One region of the Pedobacter sp. G11 genome, then DNA from elsewhere that is predicted to be linked to it. Evidence: riboswitches for the same ligand, from Rfam matches in the RefSeq annotation. Region 1 holds a riboswitch; the other holds the start of a gene.

Evidence for each region. Region 1 has a riboswitch for thiamine pyrophosphate ahead of pnuC (nicotinamide riboside transporter PnuC). Riboswitches for the same ligand answer to the same signal wherever they lie in the genome.
Region 2: another riboswitch for thiamine pyrophosphate. It lies ahead of EA772_RS14515 (class I SAM-dependent methyltransferase); the one in region 1 lies ahead of pnuC (nicotinamide riboside transporter PnuC).

Annotation. Positions count from the first base shown of each region.
Region 1 is NZ_CP034190.1:2,181,226-2,188,815, reverse strand. It holds gene msrA (peptide-methionine (S)-S-oxide reductase MsrA) at 23-565, shown strand; gene EA772_RS09525 (acyl-CoA dehydrogenase family protein) at 566-1,654, opposite strand; gene pnuC (nicotinamide riboside transporter PnuC) at 1,713-2,333, opposite strand; TPP riboswitch at 2,399-2,593, opposite strand; gene EA772_RS09515 (DNA gyrase/topoisomerase IV subunit A) at 2,813-5,707, opposite strand; gene EA772_RS09510 (C10 family peptidase) at 5,996-6,550, opposite strand; gene EA772_RS09505 (EamA family transporter) at 6,606-7,034, opposite strand; gene EA772_RS09500 (cytidine deaminase) at 7,117-7,590, opposite strand, start outside.
Region 2 is NZ_CP034190.1:3,358,472-3,366,061, reverse strand. It holds gene EA772_RS14535 (catalase) at 1-273, opposite strand, end outside; gene EA772_RS14530 (ferritin-like domain-containing protein) at 284-838, opposite strand; gene EA772_RS14525 (NAD(P)-dependent oxidoreductase) at 1,561-2,409, opposite strand; gene EA772_RS14520 (SDR family oxidoreductase) at 2,639-3,634, shown strand; TPP riboswitch at 3,692-3,793, shown strand; gene EA772_RS14515 (class I SAM-dependent methyltransferase) at 3,878-4,594, shown strand; gene EA772_RS14510 (AIR synthase family protein) at 4,602-5,648, shown strand; gene EA772_RS14505 (thiamine phosphate synthase) at 5,645-6,289, shown strand; gene EA772_RS14500 (Trm112 family protein) at 6,286-6,549, shown strand; gene EA772_RS14495 (LLM class flavin-dependent oxidoreductase) at 6,637-7,590, opposite strand, start outside.

The DNA.
Region 1 (7,590 bases):
TAGTTTTCGTTAGATTATGCTTATGCAAAAAGCAACATTTGGCGGTGGCTGTTTTTGGTGCACCGAAGCAATATTTCAAACTATTAATGGTGTGAAAAAGGTGACTTCAGGTTATATGGGCGGTGAGTTAAAACACCCAACCTATATGGAAATTTCTCATGGGGATACCGGCCATGCAGAGGTTATTGAAATTGAATTTGATGAAGAAGTAATATCTTTTCGTGATCTGGCACTCATCTTTTTCAAGACACATAATCCCACAACACTTAACAAACAAGGGAATGATATTGGCAGCCAATACCGTTCAGTAATTTTCTATCATCATAACATTCAAAAACAGGAAGTTGAACAGCTTGTTGCTCACCTGGAGCAAGAAAATGTTTTTGAAAACCCAATTGTAACTGAGATTCTTCCCGCTACCGATTTTTATGAAGCTGAAGATTATCATCAGGATTATTTTAATCAAAACCAAAGCAAGCCTTATTGTACGTTTGTGATTCAGCCGAAACTAAATAAGTTTGCCAGCGACTTTAAAGAAAAGATTAAACCTGAACTTCTGGAATAATTAGTTTTCGAAGGTGAGTAAAGCATGTTGACTTGCAGTATGCATATCTCGCCAAACGCGATTAATTTCACTATCTTTTTTCGCTGCTTCAAGGCCGCAGTAGGGAAAAAGCAAATCTGCTGATCTCCGGCATGCATGAGCGAGTTTTCTGCTCAATGCACTTACTTGGAACAATACATTCGTGTCGATTATACCTGTATTGATCAACTGCTCCCACGACTGATCAAATGCGGCATAAAATTCAATCTTTAAATCGGAAACTTCTGCTTTACAAGTATTGAGTACGGAAGTAAAATAAGTAATCTGATCTTTCTGATATCTTTTCAAACCTGATCTTGAGAAGAATGCATCTTCCACCAACGTGATAAAATGATTTGCCATACCTAAACTATTCACCGCCAAAGTGGTTTCAGCGAGTTGTAAAAAAGGATAGTCAAATCCCTCATCACTTACTTCTATAGTATCGTTAATTTTGAAAGTTCTGTTTAGAGGAACTTCAAGGTTATTCACTTCAAAGGCGTGACTTCCGGTGGCAATTAAACCAAAATAAGACCACCCGGCTAAAATTTCTACTTCTGCTTTTTTAAGGATAAATGATTTAATTTCCGGATTGCCATCCACATCCAGCACATCTGATCCATCATCATTTTTAAGCACACAATTGGCCGTAAAAATTGTGGCATGTAAGGCACCACTGGCGTATTTCCAATGCCCGTTTACCAGGTAACCGTTACTGCTCTTTACTGCGGTACCGCCAACTGCACCACTGCCTGCAAAACAAACGCGTGGATCTGCAAAAACTTCTTTTGCCAGTTCAGAATCTAAAAATCCGGCAAACCATGCCGCTCCTGCACAAAGGGTAACGGTCCATCCCAAACTTCCATCGGCTTCCGCTAGTTCTTCTTCCAGCCTTAATATTTCAGGAAGTTTTTTACCTGCACCACCATAAATTGCTGGTACAAACAGCTTAAACCAGTTTTCCTGATAAGCAAGCGTTAAGATTTCGGGATGCAACGCTCCCATTTCTTCAGATTGTGCTGCGAATGCCCTTACTTTCTCTTGCCAGGTTGGGGTTAATGTATTTTGCATAAATGAATTATAATCTAAGAACCAACGAAAATTCATGTGATTCTTCAAGTTTCAACTATTAAACTGTTTTCAACGTCTTCTTTCCGATGATTTTTTTCCAATCCATAAATCCAAAGATGGCTACCACAAATAGAAATATGGTTAAACAGCCCATTAAAGGAAGTTTTTTGTGAAACAACAAAGGGATGGCTACGATATTGGAAATGTTGAGAAAAATCCAGTTTTCTATTTTTCGTTTAGCTAAAAGCCACATTCCGGCCCAGGCTGTTGAGGAAACAAAGGCATCGAGCAGCGGAACATCAGAATCGGTATGGTTGCGCAATGCAAAGTAAAGTATCCCAAATCCAAGCACAGATATGAGAATAGCAATTCCGATTTCATTCTTGGTGCTCCATGCCACCTGATTTTCGCCATCTTGTTTACGCTTTTTCCAGATAATCCAGCCATAAACACTCATCACCAAATAGTATATACTCAAAAGCATTTCCGCATATAGCTTTACATTTAGCAGTAAGTACATGGAAAGCAAAATAGATACAATACCCGTTGGATATAACCAGATGTTGTTTTTTTTCGCCAGTAAAACCTCTGATACGCCAAAGCCCACTGCTAACCATTCGATAATTGATGTGTGTAAAATCTGCTCTTGAAAAAGCCTGAACCACTCTTGAAAATCCATTTACAATACTTTTTGTCTTACGACCGATAAAAAATAATTGAAACTGCTTTCAGGGCGAAACAGTATTGTAAATTTAACCTCTTCCCTACGTCGGCATTATCCGAATCAGGTGCATCAAAAGGTAAGGTGTAAGTCAGAAGGCATAAGGTCAAAACCCTAAACCTTAAGACTAATGCCTTAAGCCTCTTAAATGGGTGTAATCTCAGCCTTTTGTTTGCTACAGAAATTGCAAAATTCAAAAAGCACCCCTTTGAGTAGGGCAAATATAGTTTTTAAATTGAAAGATTTTGGTTTTATTTCAATTGTCAATGTCGAAAATTTTCGGTCATTGCGAAATCAATTTGCCATCGATTGAAGCAATTTCATTTGTGATGATTGCTTATTTAAATGAAACTGCCAGGTTCCAATAAAATATCGGAACCTAGCAACAATGATTGATAAGTTAATACCCAGAATGACAAATAGCAGATTAAACCCTACTAAAACAATCCTAGCTGCCCTTTATCATCAATTTCTATATCATTAGGGTTAGTAATTTCGAAATCAACTTTCTTAACGGGTTTTTCTTCTACTTTAGGCTTTTCCTGAGTCTTTGGTTCCTCTTTTTTCGCAGGAGCTGGTTTTGGCGTTTCAACCGGCTGTTCAACAATCGGCTTTTCTTCCACAACAGGTTTTTCCTGCACTACCGGATCGGCTTTACGTTCAAATTTCGGTTTTGGTTTTTCTTCAGCAGGCACTTTTTCAGCCCCTTCAGTTTCTACTTCGCCGGCAACTGCTGGTTCCGTAACTTCATCCTGCGTTAAATTTTCATCTTCACCTGAAGGTTCATTTCCTCCCCCATCTTCATTTTCATCAATTTCCTCAGGCTCAACTTCAGGCTCTTCCAATTGTACCTTCTGCACATCGTGTGGCGACAAACGATTGCCATTTGCTTTCAGGCCTTTCACATCAATCAACTCAGCCAATAATAAATCCAGTGTTTCCGGAATTTGGGTTTTACCTTTCAGCACATCAACAATTACTTTGGCCCCGGCGTTAGCGGTTAAAAACAATAATCGCGATTTTGGTTCTTCGCTGATAAATACAACTTTCTTACCATTAGATTGTAACTCGAAATTGAATCGTTTAATGAAGTAATTTTGTGCTTTGCCATCAAAATGTACAGCCGCAAATACCTTTTCTGCATCGAACTTCTCAATTAAAAGCAAGCCATCATCAAAGTGGTTACTCAATTCGAACGAACTCAATTCATAGTAACCATCCTTATGCACCTGTAAAATCCGGTCATCACCGTCAAATTCCCCGAGGTACTTCCCTCTGCCATCAACATTTAAGCGTTTCAGCAAGTCATCATACCAAATTTTAAGTCCTGACAAGGTGGAAACACCTTTGCTTTTCAGGATAATTTTTTTAACCGGATATTTAGAAACAATATTTCCCTGAGAACCCCGACCTTTAATTGCCACTTCAGCAAAATCAAGGTCGAATTGGAGTTTGCGTAATTTAGAATGCGGTTTCAACGCCACGTTCACCACTTCAGCTTCACCATTTGGGTTAGCTGTGAAATATAAAATTTTCGATCCTTTTGAACCCTTTGTTAAATCGTATTCTTTATCGCGTGTTACGCCAACAACTGCAAAACGTTTAATGTAAGATGTGCCTGTAGAGCCATCTTTATAAATCATGTTGTAGATGGTCCGTTCATCATTTTTCTTGAATACCTGCGCATGAATAATTCCCTTACCAACAAAAGTTTTATCAGCCACCTTAGTGATCATGCATTTTCCATCTTCGCGGAAAACAATTACCTCATCAATATCCGAGCAATCTGCAATAAACTCATCTTTACGTAAGCCCGTTCCGATAAAACCATCCTGGCGATTCATGTATAGCTTCACATTTGCCAACGCCACTTTCGATGCTTCTACCCGATCAAACAAACGGATTTCCGTTCTTCGTTCTCTACCTTTTCCGTACTTATCCTTTAAACGCTGAAACCATGCAATTGCATAGTCGGTTAAATGTTTCAGATGATTTTTAACGATCTTAATTTCATCTTCCAGGTTTTTCATCTGCTCATCGGCCTTTTTCACATCAAATCGGGTGATGCTACTCATGGGCTTATCAATCAGCTTTTTAAAATCCTCAGGTAAAATTTCGCGGTAAAGTGAAGGTTTAAAAGGATCGAACAATAAATGTAAAACCTCTACTACCGTATCGAAGTTGGATGAATTTTCATATTCAGGATTTTTATACATCCCCTCCTGAATAAATATTTTAAGTAATGAACTGAAGAAGATTTTCTCCTGCAACTCGTGCAAGCGAATCTCCAGTTCCTTTTTTAGGAGACTTTTGGTATGTTTTGTATTCTCAATCAGGATATCGTTCACACTTAAAAAATGTGGCTTATCATCCTGAATGATACAAGTATTTGGTGAAATGGAAACCTCGCAGGCAGTGAACGCATAGAGGGCATCAATGGTTACGTCAGGTGAAATGCCTGGCGCCAAATGCACAATAATTTCCACATTTGCGGCGGTACTGTCTTCAATTTTTTTGATTTTGATTTTGCCCTTATCATTGGCAGCCAAAATACTGTCGATTACTGAACTTGTGGTGGTACTGTAAGGCACCTCAGTAATTACTAAAGTCTTTTTGTCTTTTTCGGTAATTTTAGCACGTACGCGGATTTTACCACCACGCTGACCTTCATTATAATTCGAAAAATCTGCTGCACCGCCTGTAAAAAAATCGGGTAAAATATTCGGCCGGGTACCTTTCAGCGCATCGATAGAAGCATCAAGAAGTTCAACAAAATTATGCGGCATTACTTTGGTTGCCAAACCAACCGCAATACCTTCTGCCCCTTGAGCCAATAACAATGGAAATTTTACTGGTAAAGTAATCGGTTCGTTGTTTCGCCCATCGTAGCTCAACTGCCATTCTGTGGTATCAGGGTTGAAAACAACTTCATTTGCAAATTTTGATAAACGAGCCTCGATGTAACGTGGTGCCGCTGCACTATCACCAGTAATTGGATCGCCCCAGTTACCCTGCATATCAATCAGTAAATCTTTCTGACCAATCTGCACCATCGCATCGCCAATCGAAGCATCGCCATGCGGATGATACTTCATTGTATTACCAATTACGTTTGCCGCCTTATTGAAACGTCCATCATCCATCTCTTTCAGCGAGTGCATAATCCGGCGCTGTACAGGTTTTAATCCATCGTGAATGTGCGGAACCGCCCTATCCAGAATTACATAAGAAGCGTAATCGAGGAACCAGTTTTCGTACAAACCGTTAATTGGGGTAATCGTATGTTTATGTTCTTCGTTTGGATTTAGGTTTTGGTCTGATTCTTCACTCATTTATCTACAGAAATTGGCAGCCGTAAATATAATAAAAATGATCGCACAGTGTAAATACAGGTTATTCACATTTAAAAATCGCCATTTCTTTACTTGTGATTTGGAAAGCAGGGTTCAAATCTTTTTTTGAAAGCCTCGTCCTGCTTTCCGCTTTATCTTTTAGTCATGCTTCGCCTTCGCTCAGCATGTTAACTAAAAGGATGCCGCTGCAATCAGGTTTAAGAACTCCTTTCAGCGTTTTTTAATTCAAAACCAGCAAAAAATTTATCAGATACTCCAGAATAATTTTTACAGTAAGCGATAGGTGATAATGTTAGTGCCCTGCATAGCCTGTACCCTCTTTTTTACATCGCTAATCACCATTGGGTAGGCATTATTGAAATCTCTGCTATAAGCTATGAAATCGCCACTTTCACTTTTGCCATCAATAACCCACATATGCCACAAGTTTTGACCGGAAACTAGAGAAATAATCACTTTACGTCCGCTTGCCAACTCATCTGAGATGGTTTTATAAAGTGCGTTAAAAGGAAAATTAGCATTTCTCTGGTTTTGAAATTGCTGCTTAAATTTAACTCCGTTTATTGTTTTACCATTGAAGTTACCAAATGTTCCATCATTCTTATTTCTCCAACTATTCTGCAAGCCAAAATAATTATCACTCAACTTACGATTGTATTTCAAAATCATTTCAATTGATGAAGGAATGCAGGAAGAAGGATAAATCTGTTGATGTTTATTTACCGTTTCTAAAATTGAATGTCTTTGTTGGGCAATTGAACTAAAAGTTATTAAGCCAAAAGCTACCCATATACGAAGAGAGCGAAAAAATAATGTCTTCATTGAGGATGATTAGATTCATTAAATGTAAACCTAATCATTCTATTCTCAAAGAAATTTATTCGCTTGAATCTGACAGTGCAATCAACACCGCTCCTGCAATCATTACCGTACCACCTACAACAAGTTGCCAGGTGATTTTTTCTTTCAAAAAAATAATGGATAGCACAATGGCAATCACCAGCGAAGTTCGCTCAATGGTTGCCACGTAAGATGCCGGCCCCATTGATAATGCTTTGTAAGAAAACAATGTAGATAGTGATGTAAACACGCCTGCCGATAGGAGGAATATCCAGGCATTTTTTTCTATTCCTTTCCAATCGCTAAAATTTCCCTGATAAAATACTACGGCCCAGGTGATTAATAAAATCAATACTGCCTGAATCGCAAAAGCCAGACTCGAATCTACATTTTTCAATCCTGCTTTTGTGAGCACAATTACCAAAGCTGCTGAAATTGCGGCCAGCGCCGCCCATACAATCCACATAGTTATCTCTTTTCTACATAACAGTAGAAACGATAAATAGATTGTAACAAAAAACAATAAGGCAATAACAGCTAAATCCTGTTTATGCTTTTACCGCCAGCCTATCTTCTACGAAGGAAAACGGCAACAGACTTTGAACACTTGGTACTTTTAAAATCTCACCTTTCAAACAATAAAAGATCACCTCAATTGGTGCCGATTGCTTACGCTCAAACTCAGCCATTACCTGCAGGCAACCGCCACAGGAAGTTACGGGTTTTAAAATTTCAAAAGCATCTGTTTGAGCGGTGATGGCCATACTTTCAATTACAGCATCTGGATAATTGGAGCCAATTGAAAATAGGGCTACGCGTTCAGCACATAAGCCTGATGGATAAGCAAGATTTTCCTGATTGCTACCCAGAATGATTTCTCCTGAGGCTAGCCTGATTGCTGTACCCACTCTAAACTTTGAGTATGGAGAGTAAGAACCAGCCAATGCCTGTTCAGATAATTTGCAAAGTTCAGCATCATTTTCTTTCAATTCATCAATTCCGGCGTACTGCTCGAAGCTTAT
Region 2 (7,590 bases), 1.2 Mb from region 1:
CCCATGGGCTGCTGAACCTCTGGCATGTACAATGCGTTCTGGAATTCTTTCATGATCAAAATGGGTAATTTTTTCACGCAAAATAAAATCTTCCAGAAGTGTTGCCCCCCTTTCTCCTGCTTTGAGTGAATTCTGATCATCATTAATTTTTACACCATGATTGGTTGTCAGCGATTCGCCGGTTGAATCGGCGATGAATGACTCCAGTTTTTTTGTTTTATCGTTCTCTTGTTGTGAGGGCTCAGGCGATTGCTGAGTGTTTTTCTTTACCATAATATCTCGGTTATGCTTCTTCAGCAGCTTTGTAATTAATATCGTTCTCTGCAATTTCTGTTAGCTTTACATCAGCTTGCTTTTCTTCATTTAAAGTTTGTTCAAGCAATGAAGCCACCTCATCAAGCCCTAATGTAATCGCCAATTGATGCAGACCTCCATAACTGGCAATCTCATAATGTTCTACTTTTTGCGAAGCCAGCACAATTCCCACATCACGTGTAGCTGTTCCAGCCTCTGTTTCTTCAACAATGCCTTCAGCTTCTTTAGTTAAGCCTTCCATAGCATCGCATTTCTTGGCAATTGCCTTTTCATCCAGCAATTCGAAAACCTGCTCTAACCTTGTTACATGAGTTTTAGTTTCTTCCAAATGAGATGTGATGGCCTTTTTTAGGCTTGCGGATGTCGCTGCTGAAATCATTTTAGGAAGAGATTTAACCAAATGGTTCTCCGCCCAAAATAAATCTGCAATGGAATCTTTGAAAAGTGCGGTAAGTGCCGGAGATTCCTGCACAGTGGTTTTGGAAGCAAATTTTGGATCGCTACCAGTATCGTTTTTAGCCATGGTATGTTTTATTAGGTATGTTCACCTAACAACCCTAAATTGGAAACATAAGTTTTGTTTATTATTGGCTCGATAACTTGTACAAATATATTAATATTATATTTTATTCATAATCAGATATTTGAAATCATAACCTAAACAAATAATTAACATTGCCGCGAGCCAGAAATACTGGATTGATAGTTGCGAAGTCTGGAAACCCCAACAAACTAATTGAGAGATTAAATAATGTCGTTAAGCACAATTATTGTCAGTCTGCATCGAGTCAAAGACCAACTCAATGTTGACAACTAGAATAATCTGTTTGTCAGATACGCCACTATTGAGTTTTCTTTTCGTCATTGCGATCCCAATTCTTCATCGGGAGAAGCAATCTCATTTGTAAAAAATAAGATTGCCACGGTCCTGAAATACGCCCTCGCTATGAACGACAGCCCTGAATATCATTCCTGTTAGCATTGACGTTTTATTTTCGTCATTGCGATCCCGATTCTTCATCGGAAGAAGCAATCTCATTTGTAAAAGATAAGATTGCCGCAGTAATGAAATACGCCCTCGCTATGAACGACTGCCCTAAACATCATTCCTGCTACAATTGACGTTCTATTTTCGTCATTGCGATCCCGATTCTTTATCGGGAAAAGCAATCTCATTTGTAAAAAATAAGATTGCCACCGTCATAAAATACGCCCTCGCAATGACAACTGCCATTGACGTTTTTATCAAATGTTATTTTTCGCAATGACACTCCAGTCATCGGAACCATGTCCATTCTCTATCCACTGATCCATTTCAGCAGCGACTGCAGGCAATACATTTAATTTCACTCCTTTTTCCTGAGCAGCGCTGATCATTAAACCAGCATCTTTGCGGGCCATATCTAATTCCCAGGAAGGCTTACCAAAATCGCCTGTAAGAATTTTATTTAGTCGTGCAGGCACACCCGCACCAGGATTCCAGACTGCAAACAAATCCGAAATATCAGTAGTAGGAACGCCTAGAGATTTCGCCAAAGCCAGCGTATCTGACAGCCCTGCCGTAAGAGATATAAGAAAATGATTACCAGAGAGTTTAATAGCGGCAGCTCTACCTTCTTCTGAGCCGAAGTTTAAAAGTTTACCCGTCATTTTTGAAAGCTCATCCTGAACTGTTTTGATTACTTCCTGATCGCCCGAAACCAACATATTTCCGGTGCTTTCCAAAGCATTCGGCGGCCCCATAAATACTGGTGCATGCAAATAGGTAAATCCTTTATCTTTCCAGTAAGCTGTTCGTTCAATGGCACCATTCACTGAGGTAGTTGTATGATCGATAATGATCACACCAGTTTTAAAACCTGTACTTGCCAATTCCAGAACCTGATTAACGGTATCATCATCTTTAAGCGTGAGATGAATATAATCCACTCCCCTCACGGCATCAACAACATCATCAAAAGCTGTTGCACCATCTGTTTCCAGTGCCTTAGCCTTCGCAGCTGTTCTATTCCATACCTGTACCTGATCTCCTTTACGGAGCATCGCTTTAACAAAATTTGAACCTAAGAGGCCCATGCCTAAAAATGCTTTCATTGATGATTTTATTTATGGATTAAAGGTAAGGAGTTCTTCAGCTTTCTCAGTGGTAAATAAAAGATTTGCCAGATTATTCTTAATGGTGTTAGCATACGCAAAACCAATGTTGTTTGGCAGATGTTAAAATTTACTGATGGCAAAGATTAAAGTATGAGCTGAAAGTGCATTCATGTAGTTCACCAGCAAAAAATAATCCCGAAAACAATAACCTTAAAACATTAACCCTATGAAAAAAGAATTGATGACCAGACGACAAGCCGTAGCCGGCCTTGGCGTAGGTATTGCAGGCCTGGCCGTATCACCTGCTTTTGCAACAGATGGCGTGGCATTTTCTGCTCCGGCAGCCTTACAAGATCCAACGACAAAATATCCACGTCCTCCTTTTAAACCGCAGCAACAACCATTTCCTGGCCTGGCCAGCAAAATGGATCCCCGTCCAGATCATGGCGAAGAAAGTTACAAAGGCTCAGGCAGATTGACCGGAAGAAAAGCGCTGATTACCGGAGGCGATTCAGGCATGGGCCGGGCTGCAGCCATTGCATTTGCCCGGGAAGGAGCCGATGTGGTAATCAATTATTTACCAGCCGAAGAGGAAGATGCCAAAGAAGTAATTGCGCTAATTACCAAAGCCGGAAGAAAAGGATACGCGATTCCCGGGGATTTGCGTGAAGAATCTTTTTGCAAACGCCTGGTAGAAGATAGCGTGAAGCGTCTGGGCGGTTTAGATATCGTGGTAAGCAATGCAGCCCGCCAGCAAACTAAACCTTCGATATTGGACATTAGCACCGAGGATTTCGATGCCACGATAAAAACAAATATCTATGGCCCGTTTTGGCTGTTAAAAGCATCCATTCCCCACCTTAAACCTGGTTCAAGCATTATCGTCACCACTTCCGAACAGGCCAATGATCCTTCACCAGAACTGTTCGACTACGCCCAAACCAAGGCAGCGAATACCAGTACGGTTCGATCACTGGCGAAATTCCTAACTCCTAAAGGCGTTCGGGTAAATGGTGTAGCCCCCGGTCCTATTTGGACACCCTTACAGGTGGGCGGTGGTGCAACCAATGAAAAGTTGACCAGCTTCGGAAAAGCAACTCCTATGGGCAGACCAGGACAACCGGCAGAATTGGCTTCTATTTATGTGCAGCTGGCCGATAACAGCGCCAGTTATTCAACCGGACAGATTTATGGTGCAATGGGTGGCGGTGGCCAACCGTAAATCCCCCTAAACTTTTAACTTTCAATTAGTCTTTTAAACTAAAATCTATATATTTGGCATTGTTGCACGGGGTGCTTTTAACTTGAGTTAAAGGCTGAGATGAATACCCGCGAACCTGACACGGATAATACCGGCGTAGGGATGCACTGGCTCAAATGATTGCGGCTGCTCGGCTGTCTGAATTTAAGCCCTGTTCACTATCCGGAGATCCGGTTAGCTGACAGGCCTTAAATTTTTAGACATATGCAATTAGAACAAAAAAGCTTTAGTGTTCTTTCAGAAAGCCTTACCAACTGGCAGGGAAGAAAAGAATGGTTTTTTAACCGCGAACATACCGATACCTATGAACAATGGTACGAAGGGCGTTACAAGCGTGCTGAAGTATGGCAGAAGAAAGTAATGGCGCAACTGCTTGGCAGCAACCCGGAAATTAAAGAATTACTTGAATTTGGTTGCGGTACCACACGTTTTACCAGATGGTGGAAAGAAATTGGAATCGAAGCTACAGGTGCAGATCTTTCTCCTTTTATGCTGGGCCAGGCTGTCCACCTTTTCGATGGAGACCTTGTCAATGCTGATTCCCACTTCATGCCTTTTAAAGATCACAGCTTCGATGCGGTCGCTTTCATTACCACATTCGAATATTATCGAGATCCCATTCAGGTAATTAAAGAAGCTGCCCGGGTAGGAAAAAGGGGTATCGCCTTTGGCATGATGAATCGGAATTCACCGAAATTTTTCCGAAGGAGAATTCAGCAGGCATTTGGTAAAAATCCCTTTTATGTAACTGCAAATTTTTATACACCACAAGGTTTGACTCATAAAATCCACGAAGCCTTGAAAGGTCGTGAATATACCATTGAATGGACCTGTACAGGGCTTCCAAAATGGTTTCCGCTTCAACAATGGAGTTTGCCTTATGGCGATTTCTTTGGCCTTTATGTTCACTTCAAAGATTAAAGCGAAAATGATGGACTTAGGAAAAATCAACAATGACGACTTTGAGGGCATGATACTTCAGCGTTGTGGAAAAGATCGTAAAGAAGTGCACTGCGGACCGGCATTTGGTGTAGATGTTTCGGTGATCAACCTGCCCGGCGGGCTTGCTTTGGCCATGACCAGTGATCCTTTATCCTTGATTCCTTCACTTGGTTTGCAGGAATCAGCATGGCTCTCTGTTCATTTGATGGCCAACGATATGGGTACTACAGGCTTCGCACCCATGTATGCGCAAATGGTGCTCAACCTACCAGATTATTTAACCAGGCAGAATCTTGATACCTACTGGGGATTAATCCATAAATACTGTGCAGAAATTGGCGTATCCATTACTGGTGGCCACACCGGAAAGGTATCAGGTCAAAATTCTACGATTGCCGGTGGCGGAACCATGGTGCTTACAGCGCCAGCCGATAAAATTCTGCTCAGTAAATATGCACAACCAGAAGACCTGATCATTGTAACCAAACAATGCGCCATATCTTCAACAGCGATATTAGCCATGAGTTTTCCGGAAATGGTAATCAATAAATTAGGAAAGGAAGCTTATACACATGCCTGTGATCTATTCTATCAAACCTCTAGTTTAGAAGAGGCACTATTAGCGACTCATGATGAGGAAACTATGGTAAGCGCCATGCATGATGTGACCGAGGGTGGTGTTTTAGGTGCGGTATATGAAATGGCTGTCGCTTCGGGAAATGGGGTAATCCTTGAAAACCAAAAAATTCCTGTTAGCGATACGGTTCGCCAGGTTTGTAGTCTTTTCGAACTCGACCCCAGATTTTGTGTAGGTGCAGGTAGCACGGTAATGGCTGTCGACAAATTAAAGGCTAAGCTTTTAATCGAAAAGCTTGCTCAGCACAACATACAGGCAACTGTGATCGGAAAATTTACCGCTAAAGAACAGGGATATCAATTGATTGATCAGGACGAAATCTTTAACCTACCCTATTTCGCTACCGATCCGTACTGGGGAGCTTTTTTTAACGCATTAAATAAAGGATGGAAATGAGCAAAAAAATCGCAGGCGGCATTTATCTGGTTATTGATCCCGGCATGGAAAAACAATTATTATTTCATAAGCTCAAGGCTGCACTCGAAGGCGGCATTGATGTGTTGCAAATCTGGAACCATTGGCCGGAAGGAACAAACAAGCTGAGTTTTATACAGGAAATTAGCGCATTAGCCAAACCGTATCACGTACCGCTCCTAATTAACCAGGAATGGGCTCTTTTAAACGAAACATCAGCATTGGATGGTGTACATTTTGATGCTTTTCCAGTTGATCTTCCTTCAATTAAAAAAACAATAGGTAAAGCATTTATAGCAGGCGTAACTTGTTCTGGAAACCTTGAAACAGTTATTCAGGCACACCAAAATCAACTGGACTATATCTCTTTTTGTTCGATGTTTCCTTCACGTTCCGCCGGCAGTTGTACCATTGTACTTCCTGAAACCGTGGAACAGGCTGGCAAATTAACCGACATTCCGCTTTTCATCTCCGGTGGAATTACCCCAGAAAACACAGCAACCCTGAAACAAAAAATAGATTTTGATGGCGTGGCCGTAATATCAGGCATACTCAACGCGAAAAATCCCAAACAGCAAACCCTGGCCTACCAGGATGCATTAACTAAAAAACAATTATCATGAGAATAAAAACCATAGAAAAATTATGTTGCCCTTTCGATAAAAAAGATCTTAAACTGGATATTTTTACGAAGGATATCAACCTGAATATCCTGGAGGGAATACTAACCTGTGCATACTGTAAAAGGAAGTATCCAATTGTACACGGTGTACCCATCATGTCGCCTGACGAGTACCGCCAGATGGAACTGGAACAACCTATCATAGAAAAGTGGAAACTGGAACATGGGCTTAGCGACATGCAGCTGGTTCCCAAAAACTAGACATAAAAAAAATCACTTAAGCTTTTCTTAAGTGATTTTTTTATTTAATGAGCTATCTGATGATGCAATTTCAACCCTGACTGAAAATTATCGCCAACCTAAGCCAGGGGCAACATGTTCCAGAATAGCGGCAATTACATGAATATTGTAATCAACACCTAAAGTATTTGGAATAGTCAACAACAAGGTATCTGCTTCTTTAATTGCCTCGTCTTCCGCAAGTTCTTTAATTAACTGGTCGGGCGCTGCTGCGTAACTCTTCCCAAAAACCGCACGCTGATCAGCCTCGATGTAACCAAAACTATCTGCACCCCTTGCCTGCTGCCCAAAATAATAGCGATCCTGATCATTAACAAGTGCAAAAATCGAACGGCTTACCGAAACCCTTGGTTCACGTTTGTGCCCTGCAGCTTTCCATGCTTCCTTATACAACCTGATTTGTTCAGCCTGCTGAATATGGAAAGGTTTTCCGTTTTCATCAAACTTCAGGGTAGAACTTTGCAAGTTCATTCCTTTCTCTGCTGCCCAAATAGCCGTGGCGTTAGATGCTGCACCCCACCAAATTCGCTCCCGCAGCCCTTCAGAATAAGGCTCCAACCTTAATAATCCCGGCGGGTTTGGGAACATGGGATTTGGATTGGGCTGAGCAAAGCCAACACCTTCCAGTTTTTCCAGAAACGTCAATGCTTTTTCACGGCCCATTTCTGCATCTGTTTCACCAGCAGCAGGCTGGTAGCCAAAATGTTTATACCCTTCGATCACCTGCTCCGGGGAGCCGCGACTAATCCCGAGTTGTAAGCGGCCACCTGAAATCAAATCAGCTGCACCGGCATCTTCAACCATATACAATGGGTTTTCGTAACGCATATCAATCACACCTGTGCCAATCTCAATCTTGCTGGTTTTGGCGCCAATTGCAGCAAGCAAAGGAAACGGCGAAGCCAGCTGGCGTGCAAAATGGTGAACACGGAAATACGCACCATCTAAACCCAATTCTTCCGCAGCTACAGCCAGATCAATCGACTGAAGTAAAGTATCCCC